4 regions of the Streptomyces sp. NPDC048106 genome follow, and region 2 is predicted to be linked to each of the others. Evidence: riboswitches for the same ligand, from Rfam matches in the RefSeq annotation. Region 2 holds a riboswitch; each other region holds the start of a gene.

What was found. Region 2 has a riboswitch for cyclic di-AMP ahead of AB0927_RS19055 (M23 family metallopeptidase). Riboswitches for the same ligand answer to the same signal wherever they lie in the genome.
Positions count from the first base shown of each region.
Region 1: another riboswitch for cyclic di-AMP. It lies ahead of AB0927_RS18840 (transglycosylase SLT domain-containing protein); the one in region 2 lies ahead of AB0927_RS19055 (M23 family metallopeptidase).
Region 3: another riboswitch for cyclic di-AMP. It lies ahead of AB0927_RS10560 (transglycosylase family protein); the one in region 2 lies ahead of AB0927_RS19055 (M23 family metallopeptidase).
Region 4: another riboswitch for cyclic di-AMP. It lies ahead of AB0927_RS07760 (M23 family metallopeptidase); the one in region 2 lies ahead of AB0927_RS19055 (M23 family metallopeptidase).

Region 1 is NZ_JBEZND010000016.1:149,079-154,172, reverse strand. It holds gene AB0927_RS18850 (DUF2092 domain-containing protein) at 1-97, opposite strand, end outside; gene AB0927_RS18845 (polyprenyl synthetase family protein) at 389-1,399, opposite strand; cyclic di-AMP (ydaO/yuaA leader) riboswitch at 1,922-2,094, shown strand; gene AB0927_RS18840 (transglycosylase SLT domain-containing protein) at 2,099-2,584, shown strand; gene AB0927_RS18835 (HAD family hydrolase) at 2,645-3,457, opposite strand; gene fahA (fumarylacetoacetase) at 3,718-4,938, shown strand.
Region 2 is NZ_JBEZND010000017.1:38,931-44,024, forward strand. It holds gene AB0927_RS19050 (GntR family transcriptional regulator) at 1-261, opposite strand, end outside; gene AB0927_RS19055 (M23 family metallopeptidase) at 461-1,204, opposite strand; cyclic di-AMP (ydaO/yuaA leader) riboswitch at 1,217-1,375, opposite strand; gene AB0927_RS19060 (pitrilysin family protein) at 1,603-2,973, opposite strand; gene AB0927_RS19065 (pitrilysin family protein) at 2,991-4,385, opposite strand; gene AB0927_RS19070 (DNA topoisomerase IV subunit A) at 4,681-5,094, shown strand, end outside.
Region 3 is NZ_JBEZND010000008.1:69,353-74,446, forward strand. It holds gene AB0927_RS10550 (septum formation initiator family protein) at 1-168, opposite strand, end outside; gene eno (phosphopyruvate hydratase) at 319-1,605, opposite strand; gene AB0927_RS10560 (transglycosylase family protein) at 2,049-2,738, opposite strand; cyclic di-AMP (ydaO/yuaA leader) riboswitch at 2,743-2,912, opposite strand; gene AB0927_RS10565 (transglycosylase family protein) at 3,090-4,184, opposite strand; gene AB0927_RS10570 (DUF899 family protein) at 4,455-5,094, shown strand, end outside.
Region 4 is NZ_JBEZND010000006.1:16,168-21,261, reverse strand. It holds gene AB0927_RS07770 (dihydrofolate reductase family protein) at 1-1,061, shown strand, start outside; tRNA gene AB0927_RS07765 (tRNA-Met) at 1,126-1,199, shown strand; cyclic di-AMP (ydaO/yuaA leader) riboswitch at 1,513-1,681, shown strand; gene AB0927_RS07760 (M23 family metallopeptidase) at 1,689-2,744, shown strand; gene AB0927_RS07755 (aldo/keto reductase) at 2,815-3,759, shown strand; gene AB0927_RS07750 (PrsW family glutamic-type intramembrane protease) at 3,779-5,094, opposite strand, start outside.

The sequences.
Region 1 (5,094 bases), on a different contig from region 2:
CGACCGGGACGGCGTACCGCGCGGCCTTGCGCCGGCCCGAGCGTGTCTCCTCGTCCCGCGCGGCGCCCACTGCGTCGTCGGATTCGTACGGTGCCATGTGTGCCTTACCTCCGTCGTCGGCGGCGGCTGCCCTCACGTTGGTCCACCCGAGCCGCCATTCTCACCCGAATCGGTGAGGATTGGTGATGTCCGTGGTGTCCATACGACCAAATCCGCGGTGAGGAATCGTCAGACCACGGAGCCAACTCGGCGTACGACTGCGGTATGACACGCACGGGGCACCCCTAGGGGTGCGACAGGGGCTCGAACGCATCCCTACGGGCAGGATGCGGCAGGCGTCCGGGTACGGCCATCCGGTGGGCGCCGAACGGGTGCCGGTCACCGCCGGTCAACCTGCCCGGTGGACCACCGCGTCGCACAGCTCCATCAGTGCCACCTTGGCGTCGCACTCCCGCAGCGGCGCGAGCGCGGCGCGCGCCTCCTCCGCGTACCGCACGGTGTCCCGGCGGGCCTGTTCCAGGGCGGGGTGGGCGCGCAGCGTGGCCAGGGCCTCGGCGAGCCGGGCGTCGTCGCTGAGGTCGGAGTCCAGCAGCTCGCACAGGGCGAGGTCCTCGGGCAGGCCGAGCCGGGCGGCCCGCTCGCGCAGTCGCAGGACGGGCAGGGTCGGGATGCCCTCGCGCAGGTCGGTGCCGGGGGTCTTGCCGGACTCGCGGGACTCGGAGGCGATGTCCAGGACGTCGTCGGCGAGCTGGAAGGCCACGCCGAGCCGCTCGCCGTACTGGGTGAGCACGTCCACGACCGTCTCGTCGGCGCCGGACATCATCGCGCCGAACCGGCAGGACACCGCGACCAGCGAGCCCGTCTTGCCGCCGAGCACGTCGAGGTAGTGCTCGACCGGGTCGCGGCCGTCGGAGGGGCCGGCGGTCTCCAGGATCTGGCCGGTGACCAGGCGTTCGAACGCGAGGGCCTGGACCCGGACCGCCTCGGGGCCGAGGTCGGCGAGGATCTGGGAGGCGCGGGCGAAGAGGAAGTCGCCGGTGAGCACCGCGACGGAGTTGCCCCAGCGGGTGTTGGCGCTGTCCACGCCCCGGCGTACGGCGGCCTCGTCCATGACGTCGTCGTGGTACAGCGTGGCCAGGTGGGTCAGCTCCACGACCACGGCCGACGGCACCACACCGGGCGCGTAGGGGTCGCCGAACTGCGCCGCGAGCATCACGAGCAGCGGCCTGAAACGCTTCCCGCCGGCCCGTACGAGGTGCTGGGCGGCCCCCGTGATGAACGGGACCTCGCTCTTCGTGGCCTCTAGCAGGCCTTCCTCGACAGCCGCCAATCCGGCCTGGACATCGGCTTCGAGAGCCTGGTCCCGCACGCTCAGCCCGAACGGCCCGACGACGGTCACGAGGGGTCTCCTGTCTGCTGGTGTCTGCTGGCGATTACGCGGTTTGTCGATAGGTCGCTGCCATCACTCAAGTCAGCGTATCCGGTCCGGTTTCGATCACCGATAGCGCCCACCCGTCCAGCCTGGGCGGTATCGGATCATGGCCGACATACCTCTGATCGGATGATGGCAACAGACATTTATTGACTTAACAGGAAATCTGGAACTTCGTCGCGACCCCAGAGGTGAGCGGAGTACCGACTCCACCCCACCGAGGGACGAATCCCCTATGCCCGATTTAACGTAGTTTGCCATTTCGTGAGTTGGGTCACCCGAACGCCTTCCCGACGAACGCCCGCCAACACCCCTTCCCGCCTTGCGCGGCAAGCGAGTTGAGCGTTGGCAGTCGCAAAGGATCAAGTACCCCATAGGCTGATGATCAAGGTCAAATGCCGCGATGTATCAATCTGGCACTTGTTCCCGACATGTGCTCTCGCATACGTTCCCGACCCATCAGGCGGACGCCTAATCCTGCCGCCGCCTGTAAACCCATCGACGAACTCATTCGTACGGCAGGAGCGGGGGACCCAGGTAAGTCGCCGAACCGCGTGTTCGCACCGGGACGGCTGGGGTATAGCCACGCCTCTCACCAGGCGCGGCCGGGCACCTCCCCGCCCGAACCCGACAGCTCACCTCGCAGGCGTAGGAGAGGAACACCCCATGCCTGCTGCCGTTCAGCCGCGCCGCACCCGTGCCAACCGTCTCGTCCGTCTGATCGCCGTCGCCGGCACCGGCGCCGCCGTGCTCGCCATGCCGCTCGTGGGCGCCGCCACCGCGTCCGCCGCCACCGGCACCACCTCGGCCGCCACCACCCCCGCCGGGTACCCGAACAACCTCGACGGCTGGATCCGCGAGTCCCGCGCGATCATGGCCGAGAAGGGCATCCCGGGCTCCTACAACGGCATCTACCGGAACATCATCCGGGAGTCCTCGGGCAACCCGAACGCCATCAACCTGTGGGACTCCAACGCGGCCAAGGGCATACCGTCCAAGGGTCTGCTCCAGGTGATCGACCCGACCTTCAACGCGTACCACGTGGCCGGAACCTCGTTCAACATCTACGACCCGGTCGCCAACATCACCGCCGCCTGCAACTACGCCGCCCACCGGTACGGCTCGATCGACAACGTCTTCGGCGCCTACTGACCGGCCCCGGGCCGCAACGGCGTGAGCCGTGGAAGCCCGTGGCACCACCGCTGTTCCCGGTCACCCGGCCGGGAACAGCCTTTCGAGGACGACGGCGATGCCGTCGTCCTCGTTCGACGTCGTGACCTCGTCGGCGACCGCCTTCAGCTCGGGGTGGGCGTTCGCCATCGCGATCCCGTGCGCCGCCCAGCGGAACATCGGGATGTCGTTGGGCATGTCGCCGAAGGCCAGGGCCCGTTCCGCGGGGACCCCGAGCCGCTCGGCGGCCAGCGCGAGGCCGGTCGCCTTGGTCACCCCGCACGGCTGGAGCTCCACGGTCCCGGGCCCCGACATGGTGACCGTGGCCAGCGAGCCCACCACCGAGCGCGCCACCGCCGCCAACTCGTCGTCCGAGAGGGCGGCATGGCGCAGCAGCACCTTGCTGATCGGCGCCCGCCACAGCTCGGCGCGCCGGGCCACCCGGACCGCGGGCAGGGTCGGGTGAGGCATCCGGTAGCCGGGCTCGATCAGGGTGAGCCCGTCCGTGCCGTCCTGGTCGACGGCCGCGAACACCTGGCCCACCTCGGCCTCGATCTTGCCGAGCGCGGTCTCGGCCAGCTCCCGGTCCAGCCGGACCGACGACACCAGACGGCCGGTCCCGGCGTCGTAGACCTGCGCGCCCTGTCCGCACACCGCGAGCCCCGTACTGCCGAGGGCGGCCAGCAGGGGGCGCACTCTGGGAGCCGGGCGGCCGGTGACCACCAGGTGCCGGGCCCCGGCCCGCGTCGCCCGCGCGAGCGCGGTCAGCGTGCGCTCGGAGACGGTGTCGTCGCCGCGCAGCAGCGTCCCGTCCAGGTCGGTGGCGATCAGTGCGTACGCGGGGGAGGGTGCCATGATCAGAGAATACGGACCCGCGCCCTCCACCGACTCCCGTGCCATTCCCCGTACTTGCGCGCCGCGTCCCCGTTCCCGGAAGGCCGCCGGGCCGGAACTGCCGCCGCCGAAGCAGCTATTCGGACATTACGAACTCTTGAGGCACTACGGTGGCAACCCCCTGGCCACTGCCCAAGACCGGTATCCCGGCCGTAACGTGTGGCCTGACCACATGGAACGCATCGCCATGCATGGCCTGGATGAGAGCGAGGCAGTACCCCATGCCCCCCTTCGACGTCCCCGAGGGCGACCCCTTCGGTCCGCACAACCTTCCCTATGGCGTGTTCTCGCCCTCCGGCAGCCGGGAGCGCAGGGTCGGCGTCCGGCTCGGGGACCAGGTCCTCGACGCGGGCGCCGCGGCCGCCGCCCTCGGCTCGCCGCACCAGGCGCTGCTCGCCCGCCCCACCCTCAACCCGCTGCTGGCGGCCGGGCGCGCGGCCTGGACCGAGGTGCGCGGCGCGCTCACCTCCTGGGTCACCGACCCCGCCCACCGCGAGACGCTGGAACCCCTGTTCCACCCGCTGTCCGAGGTGACCCTGCACCTGCCCTTCGAGGTCGCCGACTACGTCGACTTCTACGCCTCGGAGAACCACGCCCGCAACGTCGGCAAGATCTTCCGCCCGGACGCCGCGGACTCCCTCACCCCCAACTGGAAGCACCTGCCGATCGGTTACCACGGCCGCTCCGGCACGGTCGTGGTCTCGGGCACGGACGTCGTACGGCCCTCCGGGCAGCGCAAGGGCCCCGCCGACCCGGCGCCCGTGTTCGGCCCCTCGATCCGGCTGGACATCGAGGCCGAGGTCGGCTTCGTGGTCGGCGTGCCCAGCGAGCAGGGGACCCCGGTCGCGCTCGGCGACTACCGCGAGCACGTCTTCGGGCTGTGCCTGCTCAACGACTGGTCCGCGCGGGACATCCAGGCCTGGGAGTACGTCCCCCTCGGCCCGTTCCTCGGCAAGTCCTTCTCGACCTCCGTGTCGGCCTGGATCACCCCGCTCGACGCCCTGGAGCACGCGCGGGTGACCCCGCCCGAGCGCACCCACCCGCTGCTGCCCTACCTGGACGACGCGGCCCCCGGCATCGAGCCCGGCGGCTACGACCTGCGGATCTCCGTGGCCATCAACGGCGAGGTGGTCTCCGAGCCGCCCTTCTCCACCATGTACTGGACCGCCGCCCAGCAGCTCGCCCAGATGACCGTCAACGGCGCCTCCCTGCGCACCGGCGACCTGTACGGCTCCGGCACCGTGAGCGGGCCCGAGGAACGCCAGCGCGGCTCCCTGCTGGAGCTGACCTGGAACGGGCGCGACCCCCTCGAACTCCCCGACGGCAAGCGCGCCTTCCTGGAGGACGGCGACGTGGTCACCATGACGGCCTGGGCACCCGGGGCGGACGGGGGCCGGGTGGGCCTCGGTGAGGTGACCGGGCGGATCGTGCCCTCGGCCTGAGCCGGCGGCGGGCGCCGCGCGGCGGGACGGGAGCGGACGGTTCGGCCCCGACACCTGCCTCGCGGCGCCCCTCTTCGTCATACTGGCGGCAGCACGCACCACCCGCGGCGGCCGCCCGCGCGCCCCGCCCGGCTTCGTACCACCCATACCCGAACC
Region 2 (5,094 bases):
CAGCGGCTCCAGGAGCAGGCGCATCTCCAGCAGGTCGGCGGCCTCCTGCTCGGTCGGCTCGGCCACGCAGGCGCCCGCGTGCCGGCGCGTCACCACGAAGCCCTCCGCCTCCAGGGTGCGCAGGGCCTCGCGCACGGGGACGCGCGAGACGCCGTAGCGGCGGGCGAGCACCTCCTCGGTGAGGCGGCCGCCGCGTTCGAGGGCGCCGGTGACGATGTCGTCCCGGATCGCCGTGCACACCGAGTGCGCCGGAATACGCATGACCGACCTCCGCCTTAATACCCGCGACACGACGCCGACGACGGACGCGTCTTTTCCGTGACTCTATTCCACCGGGCCGGAATTTCCGACGGCGGACCGGAATCATGGATATTTTTTGGACAGATTCCGGCGGCGACGGCCGTGGAATGGCGAAAGCCCCGGCTCAGTGGCCGGGGCTTTCGATGCCGTGCGGGGTCGGTCAGACGTCCACGCCGTGGTTGCGGAGGTAGGCCACGGGGTCGACGTCGGAGCCGTAGTCGGGGCTGGTGCGCGCCTCGAAGTGCAGGTGCGGGCCGGTGACGTTGCCGGTCGCGCCGGACAGGGCGATCTGCTGGCCCGCGGCGACCTGCTGGCCCACCGTGACGCCGATGGAGGACAGATGGCCGTACTGGGTGTACATGCCGTCGGCCATGCGGATCACGATCTCGTTGCCGTACGCCCCGCCCCAGCCGGTGGAGACGACGGTGCCGACGCCGACCGCGTGCACGGAGGTGCCGGTCGCCGCGTGGAAGTCGATACCGGTGTGGGAGCCGGAGGACCACAGAGAGCTGCTGGCCATGTAGCCGGTGGACACGTAGGAGTGCGCGATCGGGGCGACGAAGGTGTTCAGCCGCTTGCGCTCGGCCTCGCGGGCGGCCCGGGCCCTGGCCTGGCGCGCCTCCTTCGCGCGCTCGGCGGCGGCCTTCTCGGCCGCCTGGTGCTCGGCGATCCGCTGCTGGGCGGTGGCCTGGGCGTCGATGTGCTCGGCGAGGTCGTCGGTCGCGGCGAGCACGGGGGTGAGGCCGGTCTGCTCGGCGGTTTTCTCGGCGGCGAGCGCCGGGGACGCGGCGAGGGTGCCGATGACGCCGGTGGTCGTGAGGGCCGCGACTCCGGCCGCGTGAACGGTGGTTCGCTTGACCCGGCCGGGCTTGCGGTGCTTCCCGGTGGCGCACATGAACGCCATGCGTGTGGCTGTCCTTTCCTTCCCTCTCGCCTACCGGGTTAGCTGACGGGTTCGGAGCAGGAAGGTCTCCTACGGGCCCGCACGTCTCGCGCGGATGCCCGATTCACCCCAGGGGACGGTGGGTCCCCGGCTCCCCTGGCTCGCGCCTCGGGGACTCGGCGATGGCTGTCCGGTGCCGCGGCTGCGGCGCACTGCCCGACGGACAACCCGGACGACGCTAAGCGGACCGGCTCTCAATCCTCAAACGGAACGCGGCTTTTGTAGCGCATCCCACAGGGCAGACAGGCAACCTCCGTATCAATTCGGACATCCTGAGGAGAGAGTGGAACAAAGTGGGGCCCTGACGACCCGTAGGCCGTCAGGGCCCCACCCCGCAAGGGGCCTGCCCGTAGGTGCCGTTACTCGGCGGCCACCACGGTGACCTCGCCGATGCCCAGCGCCTCGACCGGTGCCTTGATCTGCGCGGCGTCACCGACCAGGACGGTCACCAGGCGGTCCACCGGGAAGGCGTTGACGACCGCCGCGGTGGCCTCCACGGTGCCCGTCGCGGCCAGTTGCCGGTAGAGCGTCGCCTGGAAGTCGTCGGGCAGGTGCTGCTCCACCTGGTCGGCGAGCGTGCCCGCGACGGCCGCCGCGGTCTCGTACTTCAGCGGCGCGACGCCGACGAGGTTCTGCACGGCGACGTCCCGCTCGGCGTCGGTCAGGCCCTCCGCCGCGAGGGTGCGCAGCACCTTCCACAGGTCGTCGAGCGCCGGACCGGTGTTGGGGGTGTCCACGGAGCCGCTGATGGCGAGCATGGAGGCGCCGTTGCCGCCCGGGCCGGAGCGGAGCACCTGCCCGAACGCGCGCACACCGTAGGTGTAGCCCTTCTCCTCGCGCAGGACGCGGTCCAGGCGGGAGGTGAGGGTGCCGCCCAGGCAGTAGGTGCCGAGCACCTGGGCGGGCCACACCCGGTCGTGCCGGTCCGCGCCGACGCGGCCGATGAGCAGCTGCGTCTGGACGGCGCCGGGCCGGTCCACGATGACCACGCGTCCGGTGTCGTCGGCCGTCACCGCGGGCACCGGCCGGGGCTCGCCCGGGGTGCCGGTCCAGGCGCCCAGGGTCTCGCCGAGCAGCGCGTCCACGTCGATGCCGGTCAGGTCGCCGACCACGACCGCGGTGGCCGTGGCGGGGCGCACGTGACGGTCGTAGAAGGCGCGCACGGCGACCGCGTCGATCTTCTCGACCGTCTCCTCGGTGCCCTGGCGCGGCCGGGACATGCGCGTGGACGCCGGGAACAGCTCCTTGGAGAGTTCCTTGGCGGCCCGGCGGGCGGGGCTGGCCAGCTCGTGCGGAATCTCGTCCAGGCGGTTGCGGACCAGCCGCTCGACCTCGCTGCCGGCGAAGGCGGGGGCGCGCAGCGCGTCGGCGAGCAGGCCGAGGCCCTTGGTCAGACGCGAGGCGGGGACCTCCAGGCTCAGCCGGACGCCGGGGTGGTCGGCGTGCGCGTCGAGGGTGGCGCCCGCGCGCTCCAGCTCGGCGGCGAACTCCTCGGCGGAGTGCTTGTCGGTGCCCTCGGAGAAGGCTCGCGCCATGATGGTGGCGACGCCGTCCAGGCCGGCCGGCTCGGCCTCCAGGGGGGCGTCCAGGAGCACCTCGACGGCGACGACCTGCTGACCGGGGCGATGACAGCGCAGCACGGTCAGGCCGTTGTCGAGCGCGGCGCGCTCGGGGGCCGGGAAGGCCCACGGCTTCGCCTCGCCGGCCTGCGGCTGGGGGTGGAAGTCCATGGTGGCGAGCTGCTCGGTCACTTGGCCGTCTCCTCGTTCTCGTTTCCGGCCTCTACGGTGGCCTCCGACTCCGGGTCCTCGGGCACGTCGGCGTCCTCGACGGCCTGCGGGGACTTCGGCTCGTAGACCAGGACCGCGCGGTTGTCGGGGCGCAGCCGGGCCTTGGCGACCTCCCGGACCTCCTCGGGGGTCACCTCCAGGATGCGGTGCACGGCGTTGAGGGCGAGCTGCGGGTCGCCGAACAGGACGGCGTAGCGGCACAGTTCGTCGGCGCGGCCCGCGACGGTGCCGAGCCGGTCCAGCCACTCGCGCTCCAACTGGGCCTGGGCGCGCTCCATCTCCTCGGGGGTGGGGCCCTCCTCGGCGAACCGGGCCAGCTCCTCGTCGATGGCGGTCTCGATGACCGGCACCTCGACGTCGCCGGAGGTCTTCACGTCCAGCCAGCCCATGGAGGGCGCGCCGGCCAGGCGCAGCAGGCCGAAGCCGGCCGCGACGGCCGTGCGGTCGCGCCGCACCAGCCGGTTGTACAGCCGGGAGGACTCGCCGCCGCCGAGGACGGTCAGGGCGAGGTCGGCCGCGTCGCACGCGCGCGTGCCGTCCTGCGGCAGCCGGTAGGCGGCCATCAGGGCGCGCGCCGGGACCTCCTCGACGACGACCTCGCGCAGCTGCCCGCCGATGACGTCGGGCAGGGTGCCGTCACGGGGCGCGGGCTTGCCGTCGTGGGCCGGGATGGTGCCGAAGTACTTCTCGATCCAGGCGAGGGTCTGCTCGGGGTCGATGTCGCCGACCACGGAGAGCACCGCGTTGTTCGGCGCGTAGTAGGTACGGAAGAACTGGCGGGCGTCCTCCAGGGTGGCCGCGTCCAGGTCCGCCATGGAGCCGATCGGCGTGTGGTGGTAGGGGTGGCCCTCGGGGTACGACAGGGCGGTCAGCTTCTCGAAGGCGGTGCCGTAGGGGACGTTGTCGTAGCGCTGGCGGCGCTCGTTCTTGACGACGTCGCGCTGGTTCTCCATGGACTCGTCGTCCAGCGCGGTCAGCAGGGAGCCCATGCGGTCGGCCTCCAGCCAGAGCGCGAGCTCGAGCTGGTGGGCGGGCATGGTCTCGAAGTAGTTGGTGCGCTCGAAGCTGGTGGTGCCGTTGAGCGAGCCGCCGGCGCCCTGCACCAGTTCGAAGTGGCCGTTGCCCTTGACCTGCCCGGAGCCCTGGAACATCAGGTGCTCGAAAAGGTGAGCCAGGCCGGTGCGACCCTTGACCTCGTGGCGGGAGCCGACGTCGTACCAGAGGCAGACCGCCGCCACCGGGGTCAGGTGGTCCTCGGAGAGCACCACGCGCAGACCGTTGGCCAAGCGGTGCTCGGTCGCTGTCAGGCCCCCGGAGCCTGCCTCGGCTGTGGTCGTGTGACCCATGGGCATGTACGTCCCTTCGCGAGCGGAGGCGGTTAGTGGAAACCGCGGTTTTCCTGCCGTTCCTGCCACTGTATGCAACGCGTGCGGGGCCCCGGCGAAGTTCCCGCGGCGCGTACGCCCACAGCGGATCGCGTAGCCTGCCTCGGACCCCGCATCCGGTGATCGTCCGGGGCGCCGGTCCGGGTTGTCAGTACCCCGGTCCACAATGGTCCGCGACAGATCCGTCAACCGCTTCAGCACGAGCGAGCCGAAGGGTGCGCGCCCCGAAGGCGAGCGACCAGATCAGGAGGAGCCGGCAGCGATGGCCCGCCGCAGCACGAAGACCCCGCCGCCCGACGATTCGTACGAGGAGAAGATCCTCGACATCGACGTCGTGGACGAGATGCGTGGCTCCTACCTTGAGTACGCGTACTCGGTCATCTACTCGCGCGCCCTGCCGGACGCCCGTGACGGCCTCAAGCCGGTGCACCGCCGGATCGTCTACCAGATGAACGAGATGGGCGTGCGCCCCGACCGCGGCTACGTGAAGTGCGCGCGTGTCGTCGGCGAGGTCATGGGCAAGCTGCACCCGCACGGCGACGCGTCGATCTACGACGCCCTGGTGCGCATGGCCCAGCCCTTCTCCATGCGGCTGCCCCTGGTCGACGGCCACGGCAACTTCGGCTCGCTCGGCAATGACGACCCGCCGGCCGCCATGCGGTACACCGAGTGCCGG
Region 3 (5,094 bases), on a different contig from region 2:
GACCACCAGCGAGCACAGCACCAGCGCGAGCAGCGCGGCCCGGCCGGTCAGCCGGGAGCGCCGGGCCTGCCGCTTGGTCTGCGAGCGGTAGACCCGGGCCGCCGTCTGCTCGCCGAGCAGCCGCAGCCTGGTCGCGGTGGAGAAACGGTCCCGGTCCCTTGCCGCCATGTCGGCTCTCCGCCTCCCCTTTCACGCCCTTTTCGCGCCGTTCTCACGCGGTTTCTCACGTGGTCGCACACGTGCGTACGTCCCCGGACACGGTACGGGACCGGGTACGGGGACGTACGGACGACGGGCCAAGAGGTGGCCCGGGGCGGGTCAGCCCTTGAAGCGCGGGAAGGCGCTGCGGCCGGCGTACACCGCGGCGTCGTCCAGGATCTCCTCGATGCGCAGCAGCTGGTTGTACTTGGCGACGCGCTCGGAACGGGCCGGGGCGCCGGTCTTGATCTGACCGCAGTTGGTGGCGACGGCCAGGTCGGCGATGGTGACGTCCTCGGTCTCGCCGGAGCGGTGGGACATCATGCACTTGAAGCCGTTGCGCTGGGCCAGCTCGACGGCGTCCAGGGTCTCGGTCAGCGAGCCGATCTGGTTGACCTTGACGAGCAGGGCGTTGGCGGTGCCCTCCTCGATGCCGCGGGCCAGGCGCTCCGGGTTGGTGACGAACAGGTCGTCGCCGACGAGCTGGACCTTGTCGCCGAGCTTGTCGGTGATGACCTTCCAGCCGGCCCAGTCGTCCTCGAACAGCGGGTCCTCGATGGAGACCAGCGGGTAGGCCGCCACCAGCTCCTCGTAGTACTCCGTCATCTCGGCGGCGGAGCGCTCCTTGCCCTCGAAGAGGTACTTGCCGTCCTTGTAGAACTCGGAGGCGGCGACGTCGAGGGCGAGGGCGATCTGCTCGCCGGGCGCGTAGCCGGCTTCCTTGATGGCCTCAAGGATCAGGTCGAGCGCCTCGCGGTTGGAGCCGAGGTTCGGGGCGAAGCCGCCCTCGTCGCCGAGGCCGGTGGCCAGGCCCTTGCTCTTCAGGACCTTCTTGAGGGTGTGGTAGACCTCGGCACCCCAGCGCAGCGCCTCGGAGAAGGACTCCGCGCCGATCGGGGCGATCATGAACTCCTGGATGTCCACGTTGGAGTCGGCGTGCGAGCCGCCGTTCAGGATGTTCATCATCGGCACCGGCAGCAGGTGCGCGTTGGGGCCGCCCAGGTAGCGGAAGAGCGGCAGGTCGGACGCCTCGGAGGCGGCGTGCGCGACGGCCAGCGAGACGCCGAGGATGGCGTTGGCGCCGAGGGAGCCCTTGTTGTCGGTGGCGTCCAGGTCGAACATGGCCTGGTCGATCAGCCGCTGCTCGGTGGCGTCGTAGCCGACCAGCTCCGGGCCGATCTGCTCGATGACGGCGAGGACGGCCTTCTCGACACCCTTGCCCAGGTAGCGGTTGGGGTCACCGTCGCGCAGCTCGATGGCCTCGAAGGCACCGGTGGAGGCGCCGGACGGGACGGCGGCACGACCGGTGCTGCCGTCGTCGAGGCCGACCTCGACCTCGACCGTGGGGTTGCCTCGGGAGTCCAGGATTTCCCGGGCTACGACGACGTCGATGGACGGCACGAGCATCTCCTTCTTGGATGTGACGCTGGAAGTGCGGGGCGGCCTGCCTTGCGGCTGTGCCTTGCGACTAGAGCCTAACCGTCCCGGGGTCGCCGGCCACCGACCGACCGTCTGGTGGGCGACGGGGACGCAGGGAAACGGTACCCATTGTTCACCGCCGGAACAAAGGGGTTCGGGATGAGACCTCGCTGAAGTACGGGAAAACGAAAGACCCCGTCCCGGCGCGAACGGGGGAAAACGCGCCGGAACGGGGAGCCCGTGGGGACGGGGATCGGGCCCGGGTCCCGGGGGCCGCATGGGGGGTGCGGGCCCCAGGGCCGTGGGGGCGGGCCTCGGGGTGGGGGCGGAGCGGACTCTCACCGAGTCCGCCGGGGGCCGCCCCCTGGCGGGTCCGGCGGGCCGGGGCGGCTGTGAGCGGGGCCGTACGGCCCGGCGGCCGGACCGGACGGCTACTTCAGGTGGAGCTGCTGGCCCGGGTAGATGAGGTCGGCGTTGGCGACGATGTCCTTGTTCAGCTCGAACAGCTTCTTCCAGCCGCCGGCCACGTGGCGCTCGGCCGCGATGGAGCTGAGGGTGTCGCCCTTGACGACCTTGTACTCGCCGTCGCCCTTCTTGACCTTCTCACCGGTCGGGGTGGTGACGGTCTTGCTCGTGGACTTGGCCGGGGCGGTGCGCTCGGTGGAGCGGGTGGCGGCCTGCTGGTCCGTGGAGCGGGTGGCGGTGCTCTTCGACGCGCTGTCCGGCGTGGCGGCCGACGCGGCGGAGCCGCCGTACGGGGTGCTGGTCAGGCCCGTGCCGCAGACCGGCCAGGCGCCCTTGCCCTGCGCGGCGAGGACCTTCTCGGCGATGGCTATCTGCTGCGGCTTGGTGGCCTTGTCGGCGGTCGAGGCGTAGGCGGTGCCGCCGTACGCGGCCCAGGTCGAGGCGGAGAACTGCAGACCGCCGTAGTAACCGTTGCCGGTGTTGATGGACCAGTTGCCGCCGGCCTCGCACTGGGCGACCGCGTCCCACTGGGAGGCGGTGGCGGCGGAGGCGCTGCCGGACGCCATCAGCGGGGCGGCGCCGGCGACACCGGCCAGCGTGACGACGCGGACGGCCTTGAACGGACGACGGTGCTTGCCCTTGCCGGAAAACAGCATGGAACGATCCCCTCACCGACGCCTACGAGGTGAGCTGTCGGGTTCGGGCCGGTTGAGTTGCCCGGCCACCCCTCCGTCCGGAGGCGTGGCTTCACCCCAAGCCGGTCCGGCATCAACTGCCGGGCCCGGCACTTACCTTGGGTCCCCCGCTCCTGCCTGCGGCGCTTGACGCGACGACTGTTCCCGGGCAGCCGCTGGCAGGATTCGGCGTTGCGGCGGCCGGGGCCCGTGGTGACGAGCGGCCTTGACCGTAGCCACGTGATCCGCGGAATTTCAAAGACGATCAGGGCTTCTGAGACTCATCCCACACTTTCGCCAAAACGGACATTTAGCGATCAAATAGGGCGTCAACTAGCCCTGTTCCGCGCCCGTTTCGTCACTGACTTTCAGGGTCTGACCGGCGGTGATGTGGTTCGGGTCGGCGCCTACGACCTTCTTGTTCGCGGCATAGAGCGCGTGCCATCCGCCGTCGACGTCAAGGGAGTCGGCGATGGCGCTCAGCGAGTCGCCGCCGCGGACGGTGTAGGTGTCCCCCTCGCGGGACGCGTGCCGCCCGGCGGACGAGCCGTTCTGCCCGTTTGCCGCGCTTTCGTCCCCGTTGTCGCCGCGATGGCGTCCGACGCCGAGGGCTCCGGTGTCGACCAGGTCCCAGGAACCGACGCTCTGCTGGGCGTCGTCCGGGGTGCCGGTGGACGGAGCGGGCGCCTGGGCGGTGCCGGCCGGGGCGGACGGCGTGGCCGGGGCGGAGGGGTCGGCCGGGTAGGAGGAGTCGGACGGGTCCGGGGTGGGGACGCCGGTCTCGGGGGCGCCGGTGGGCCGGCCCTGGGTCGGGCTCGCGTGCCTGCCGGTCTGCTTGCCGGAGCCGTGGGCCGGGGAGCCGGAGGGGTCGGTGGGGTTCGAGGAGTCGGACGGGTCGGTGGTGGAGGCGCTGCCGGAGCCGGTGCCCGCCTGGTCGCCGCCCTGCGAGCCGGCCGAGGAGGAGGGGTCCGGCAGGCCGGACGAGCCGGTGGTGCCGCCGTCCTGGCCGCCGCCGGTGCCGCTGACACCCGGATCGACGTCCACCGAACCGGAGTTCGAGGTCAGCCCGGACAGCAGGGCGCAGGTGGCCCAGGGCAGGGTGCCCTTGTCCTTGAGGATCCGCTCGGCCACGGCGATCTGCTGCGAGCGGCTGGCCTGGTCGGCGGAGGAGGCGTACCGGGTGCCGCCGTACTGGACCCAGTCCTCCTGGGATATCTGGAGACCGCCGTAATAACCGTTGCCGGTGTCGGCGCTCCAGGAGCCGCCGCTCTCGCACTCGGCGATCTTGTCCCAGGTGGTGGCGTCGGCCGCGTGGGCGCCGGTGGCGCCGAGCAGCGGGATAGCGATGGCCGAGCCGGTCACGCCGGCCGCGACGAGGAGGGCCGGAGCCTGACGGGGGCGGCGGTGACGACCGTTCCCGGAGATCATGCGGAAGCCTTTCGTGCGACTGCTGGGGCCGGCGCGGCGGATGGTGCCGGGCCGCCACGCTGAGGGGTGAACGTATCGGCACCCGATGACTTGTCACAAGTTCATGCCGCGCGGATCACGTGAAGATCACAGAGACGGATGTTCCTCCTCCGCTCCGTCACACACCTTTTCACCCGTCGGGAACGGCGGCGCCTCACCCCGGGCGCACCCGGTGCCCGGAACCATGGAACCGACCTGTTCCGGAGGGCTTTTCATCCAGGAGGACACCCGATGCGGCACACCCGGTTGCACGGTGAGTCCGCGGAGTACCTCGCCGCCCGCGAGGAACTGCGCGGCGCCGAGATCGAGCTGATGCGGCAACGCGAACGGGTCGCGGCACTGCGCCGGTCGCTGCCGCCGGGGGCCGAGGTCGGCGAGTACGTCTTCCTGGAGGGCCCCGCCCGCCTCGACGCGGGCGACACGCCCGTCCGCGAGGTCGCGCTGGGCGAGTTGTTCACCGGCGGCCCGGAGCGGCCGCTGCTCGTCTACCACTTCATGTACGGCAAACGGCAGACCGATCCCTGTCCGATGTGCACCCTGTGGCTCGACGGCTTCGACGGCGTCGCCCGCCATGTCGCCCGGAACGCCGACCTGGTGGTCGTGGCCGCCGCCGACCCGGCCGCCCTGCGCCGGCACGCGCGCGCCCGCGGCTGGTCCCGGCTGCGGCTGCTCAGCGCCGGGGACAGCACCTTCAAGTACGACCTGGGCAGCGAGGACGAGGACGGCGTCCAGGACTCGACCATCTCCGTCCTCACCCGGGACGCGGACGGCACGGTCCGCCACTTCTACTCCGCGCACCCCCGGATGGCCGAGGACATCGACCAGCGTGGCATCGACCTCCTCAGCCCCGTCTGGCACCTGCTCGACCTGA
Region 4 (5,094 bases), on a different contig from region 2:
GGCTGCTGCTGTCCGGCCCGGCCGACTTCGACCGGGTCGACGCGGTACGGGCCTGGGCCGACGCCCTGCTGGTCGGCGCCGGCACGATCCGCGCCGACAACCCCCGTCTGCTGGTCGGCTCCGCCGAGCGCCGCGCGGCCCGCCGCGCGCAGGGCAGGCCGGAGTACCCGCTGAAGGTCACCGTCACGGAGACCGGCGACCTCGACCCCGAGGCCCGCTTCTGGCACACGGGCGGCGACAAGCTCGTCTACACGACCGACGAGGGTGCCGCGCGGGCCGCCCGCCTCCTCGGTGATTCCGCCGAGGTCGTCCCGCTCGGCCCGGAGCTGGACTGGCGGGCCCTGCTCGGCCATCTGCGCGCGGTGCGCGGGGTCGGCCGGCTGATGGTGGAGGGCGGCGCCGCCGTGCACACCCAGCTCCTCCAGCAGGGCCTCGCCGACGAGCTCCAGCTCGTGGTCGCCCCGCTGATCGTGGGCGATCCGGCCGCACCGCGGCTGTTCGGCGCCGGCCGCTACCAGGAGGGACGGCTGCGGCTCGTCGAGTCCCGCCGGATCGAGGACGTCGTGCTCATGCGCTACGAGCCCACCGCGCCCGGCGCCGGCCCGGTGCCCACCGCCGCCGACCGGCACTGGCTGCGCACCGCCTGTGAGCTGGCCGCGCTGTGCCCGCCCTCGCGGACGGCCTTCAGCGTCGGCGCGGTCGTGGTCGCCGCCGACGGCACCGAGCTGGCCCGCGGCCACTCCCGCGAGGGCGGGGACCCGGTGGCGCACGCGGAGGAGGCGGCGCTGGCCAAGACCGACCCCGCCGACCCGCGGCTGCCAGGCGCCACCGTCTACAGCAGCCTGGAGCCCTGCGCCCGCCGCGCCTCCCGCCCCGCGCCCTGCGCCGAGCTGATCCTGCGGGCGGGGGTGCGCCGGGTGGTGACCGCCTGGCGGGAGCCGGACACGTTCGTCGTGGCGGCCGACGGCACGGGGGTGCTGGTGGGCGGGGGCGCCGAGGTCGTCGTGCTGCCCGAGTACGAGGCCCTGGCCAAGGCCCCGAACCGGCACCTGCTGGGCTGAGCGGCGGTCCCGTCGTAACCGATGTGCTTTCTGCCCTGGTGATGGCGTACAGTAGAGACATCGCCGCGGGGTGGAGCAGCTCGGTAGCTCGCTGGGCTCATAACCCAGAGGTCGCAGGTTCAAATCCTGTCCCCGCTACTGAAGACTCAGGGCCGGAATCCAGTTCTTGGATTCCGGCCCTGAGTGTTTGCCGGCTCTGGTTTTCCGGCCCTCGACAGGGGGGTTACCCCCAGTGACCGAGCGACCGCCGTGCGCATAACATCTGAGTCACCGTCAAAAACTCGATGGTTAGTGAACCGGGGTCAACTCGCCCGGTTTGACGGCGTCCTGGGCGTTAAGTCCCCCGGTCGGAGCGTTAATGATCAAGCCGAGCGGCTTGGAAAGTTCCCTCTGGGTCTATTAACGTTCGATAACGCAGCGCGGTCGTCCCAGCCGTCACCCGAGGCGGCTCCGTGCGCACGCGCCGAATCCCGCGAGGGAACCGGGGAACCACCACTTTGGGGTGAATCACGCGGAAATCGTCGTGAACTCAGCGAGTCCACGAGCGGTCCACGCGCGTAGGAGACCTTCCTGCTCCGAACCCGTCAGCTAACCCGGTAGGCGGCGGAAGGAAAGGAGCACGCCTCCGTGGCGTCCAACCGGCCTGCCCCAGAAGCCCCGTTCGTGCCCGCTCAGCGCGAACCCGAGTCGTTCGGCTACGGCCCCGGCCCCGACGGCGACGGCCCCTGGGAGGAGTGGAACCCCACCGAGGAGTCCGTCGCTCCGGTCCGCGGCCGACACCGCGTCGCCAAGCAGCGCGGCGGCTTCGCCCGCAGCTCCACCGTCCTCGGCGTCGGTGTGATCGCGGCGGTCGGCGCGGGCGGCATCGCCAGCGCCAACACCGGCAAGCCGCCGGTCTCCATCTCGATGCCGGACCTGCACAAGGTCTCGGTGCCGCACCTGTCCACCGTCGAGCACCTCTTCGGCGACGACTCCACCGACGCGCCCAAGGCGCAGACCGCCACCGCGCTCACCGACCTCGGGCAGACCACCGAGGGCAGCGAGAACACCGGCGCCGGCGAGGCCCTGCGCAACCGGATCATGGCCCAGGCCGAGCAGCAGCAGGGCCAGGCCGACAGCAAGGCCACCGCCGCGATGGTCGCCGCCGCCCAGCAGCAGACCGACGAGGCGGCCGCCAAGGCGGAGAAGGAGGCCGCCGACAAGGCCGCCGCCGCCAAGGCGAAGGCGGAGGCCGACGCCAAGAAGGCGGCCGAGGCCAAGCGGCTGGCCGAGCTGGCCAAGCAGTACACGCTGCCGGTCGTCTCGTACACGATCACCGGCACCTTCGGGCAGCCCGGCGCCATGTGGTCCTCCGGCTACCACACCGGCCTCGACTTCGCCGCGCCCACCGGCACCCTGATCAAGGCCGTGCACGGCGGCACCATCACCCAGGCCGGCTGGGCCGGCGCCTACGGCTACCGCACCGTCCTCACCCTGGACGACGGCACCGAGCTGTGGTTCTGCCACCAGTCCTCGATCAACGTCTCGGTCGGCCAGAAGGTCACCACCGGCGAGGTCATCGGCCGCGTCGGCGCCACCGGCAACGTCACCGGGCCGCACCTGCACCTGGAGGTCCACCCGAACGGGCAGGCCACCGCCATCGACCCGGCGCCCTGGCTGCGCGACAAGGGCCTCACCCCCTGACGTAACCCGCACGGAGCAAGCGCACCGGCGGCGGAACGCGATCATCCGCCGCCGGTGTTGAATGCGGGGCATGACTTCTCTGCGCACACTCGGCTCTTCCGACCTCCAGGTCTCCCCGCTCTGCCTGGGCGGCAACGTCTTCGGCTGGACCGCCGACGAGCAGACCTCCCACGCCGTCCTGGACGCGTACACGGCCGGGGGCGGCAACTTCATCGACACCGCCGACTCCTACAGCGCCTGGATCGAGGGCAACCAGGGCGGCGAGTCCGAGACCGTCATCGGCAAGTGGGTCAAGGCCCGCGGCAACCGCTCCGACGTCGTCATCGCCACCAAGGTCAGCCAGCACCCGCGGTACCAGGGCCTGTCCGCGGACAACATCAAGGCCGCCGCCGACGCCTCCCTGGCCCGGCTGGGCACCGACTACATCGACCTCTACTACACCCACTTCGACCAGCCCGACGTGCCGGTCGAGGAGATCATCGGCGCACTGGACCAGCTGGTGCGGGCCGGCAAGGTCCGGCAGATCGCCGCGTCCAACATCAGCGCCGAGCGGCTCAAGGAGTCCCTGGACTTCTCCACCCGCGAGGGCCTGGCCCGCTACGTGGCCCTCCAGCCGCACTACAACCTGGTCTCCCGCGACACCTACGAGGGCCCGCTCCAGGACCTCGCCGCCCGCGAGGGACTGGCCACCGTGCCGTACTTCGCGCTCGCCTCGGGCTTCCTGACCGGCAAGTACCGGCCCGGCACGAAGGTGGACAGCGCGCGCGCCGGCCGGGCCGCGGACTACGCGGAGTCCGAGCGCGGCCAGAGGGTCCTCGCCGCCCTCGACGAGATCGCCGCCGCGCACGACGCCCAGCACGCCACCGTCGCCCTCGCCTGGCTGGCCGCCCAGCCGACCGTCACCGCCCCGATCGCCTCGGCCCGCACCCTGGAGCAGCTCCCGCCGCTGCTGGCCGTCGCCGACCTGAAGCTGACGGACGACGAGCTGAAGAAGCTGACGGACGCGTCGGCGTAAGCCGCGTCCGGCACGGGCGTCACGCCCGGTACGGGTTGTACGGGTACGGCGCCGCCGCCGGGTAGCCGTACCCGTGCCCCGGCCCCTGCGGGTGGCCGTACCCATGTCCCGGGCCCTGCGGATAGCCGTACCCCGGTCCCGGCACGTACGCGTGCCCGTACGGCGCCGCTGCCCACGCCATCGGGACGACGGGGGCCGCGGTGCGGGCCGCGTACTCCAGGGCGGGCCGGGCGGCCTCCCGGCGCTGCCACAGCTCCTCCAGCAGCTCCCGCTCGCGTACGGCGAAGTCCGCGCCCGCCCGGCCGCGGCGGCCCCGTTGCCGCAGGAGCGCGAGGGCGGTGGCGTGGGTCTCGTACTGGGCCACCGCGCGTGCCGTGGGGCGGCCGGCGTGGTGGCGGGCGTAGTCGCGGGCCATGCGGCGGGCGCGCATCGAGCCGAGCGCGAAGGGTTCGGCCGGCCCCAGCCAGCCGGCCAGCACATACGCCGGCAGCTCCTCGCGCACCGTGCGCAGCTCCCGCTGCCGGGTCCAGATCGCGAGCCAGGTCAGCAGCCCGAACGCGGGCAGCATGAAGGCGCCGTAGACGGCGAGGAACCCGTACTGGCCGAAGCTGGCGGAGCCGTTCCACAGGGCGTGCATGCACATCGCGAGCAGCAGTCCGCCGAGCGGCACCAGCAGGCGCCGGGCGCGCCCGCGGGGCCCGTACAGCGCGGCGAGGCCGAAGCCGATGCCGGTGCAGGTGGTGAACAGGGGGTGCGCGAACGGGGACATCACGATGCGCACGAAGAAGGTGGCGGCGGTGACGGAGACGACGCCGTGGCCGCCGGTGACCTGGTCGGCGCCGAAGGCGGTGCCCAGGTAGAGGATGTTCTCGGTGAACGCGAACCCGGTGGCGGTGATCCCGGCTATCACCATCCCGTCCACGATCCCGGTGAACTCGCGCCTGCGGAAGAGGAAGACGAGCAGGACGGCCGCGGCCTTGGCGGACTCCTCGACGATCGGGGCTATCACGGTGGCGCCGAGGGTGTTGGCGCCCGCCGGGTCCGCGGTCGAGGTGGCTATCCACTTGGTCGCGAAGCTGTTGGCGACGATGGCTATGAGCGCCGCCGCGAACGCGCCCCAGCAGAACGCGAACACCAGGTTCCGCCAGGCGAAGGGCGCCACCCGGTCCAGCCAGCGGAACGCGGTGACCAGCCAGGGCACCGGCAGCACCGCGAGACCGAGGCCCACCAGGAACCCCTCGGTGCCGGTCTCCTTGCGCACCAGCGCCAGGATGACCAGGCCGGACATGGCCAGCAGCGTGATCAGCGCGCCGTACCGCACCCAGGGCAGCTGCC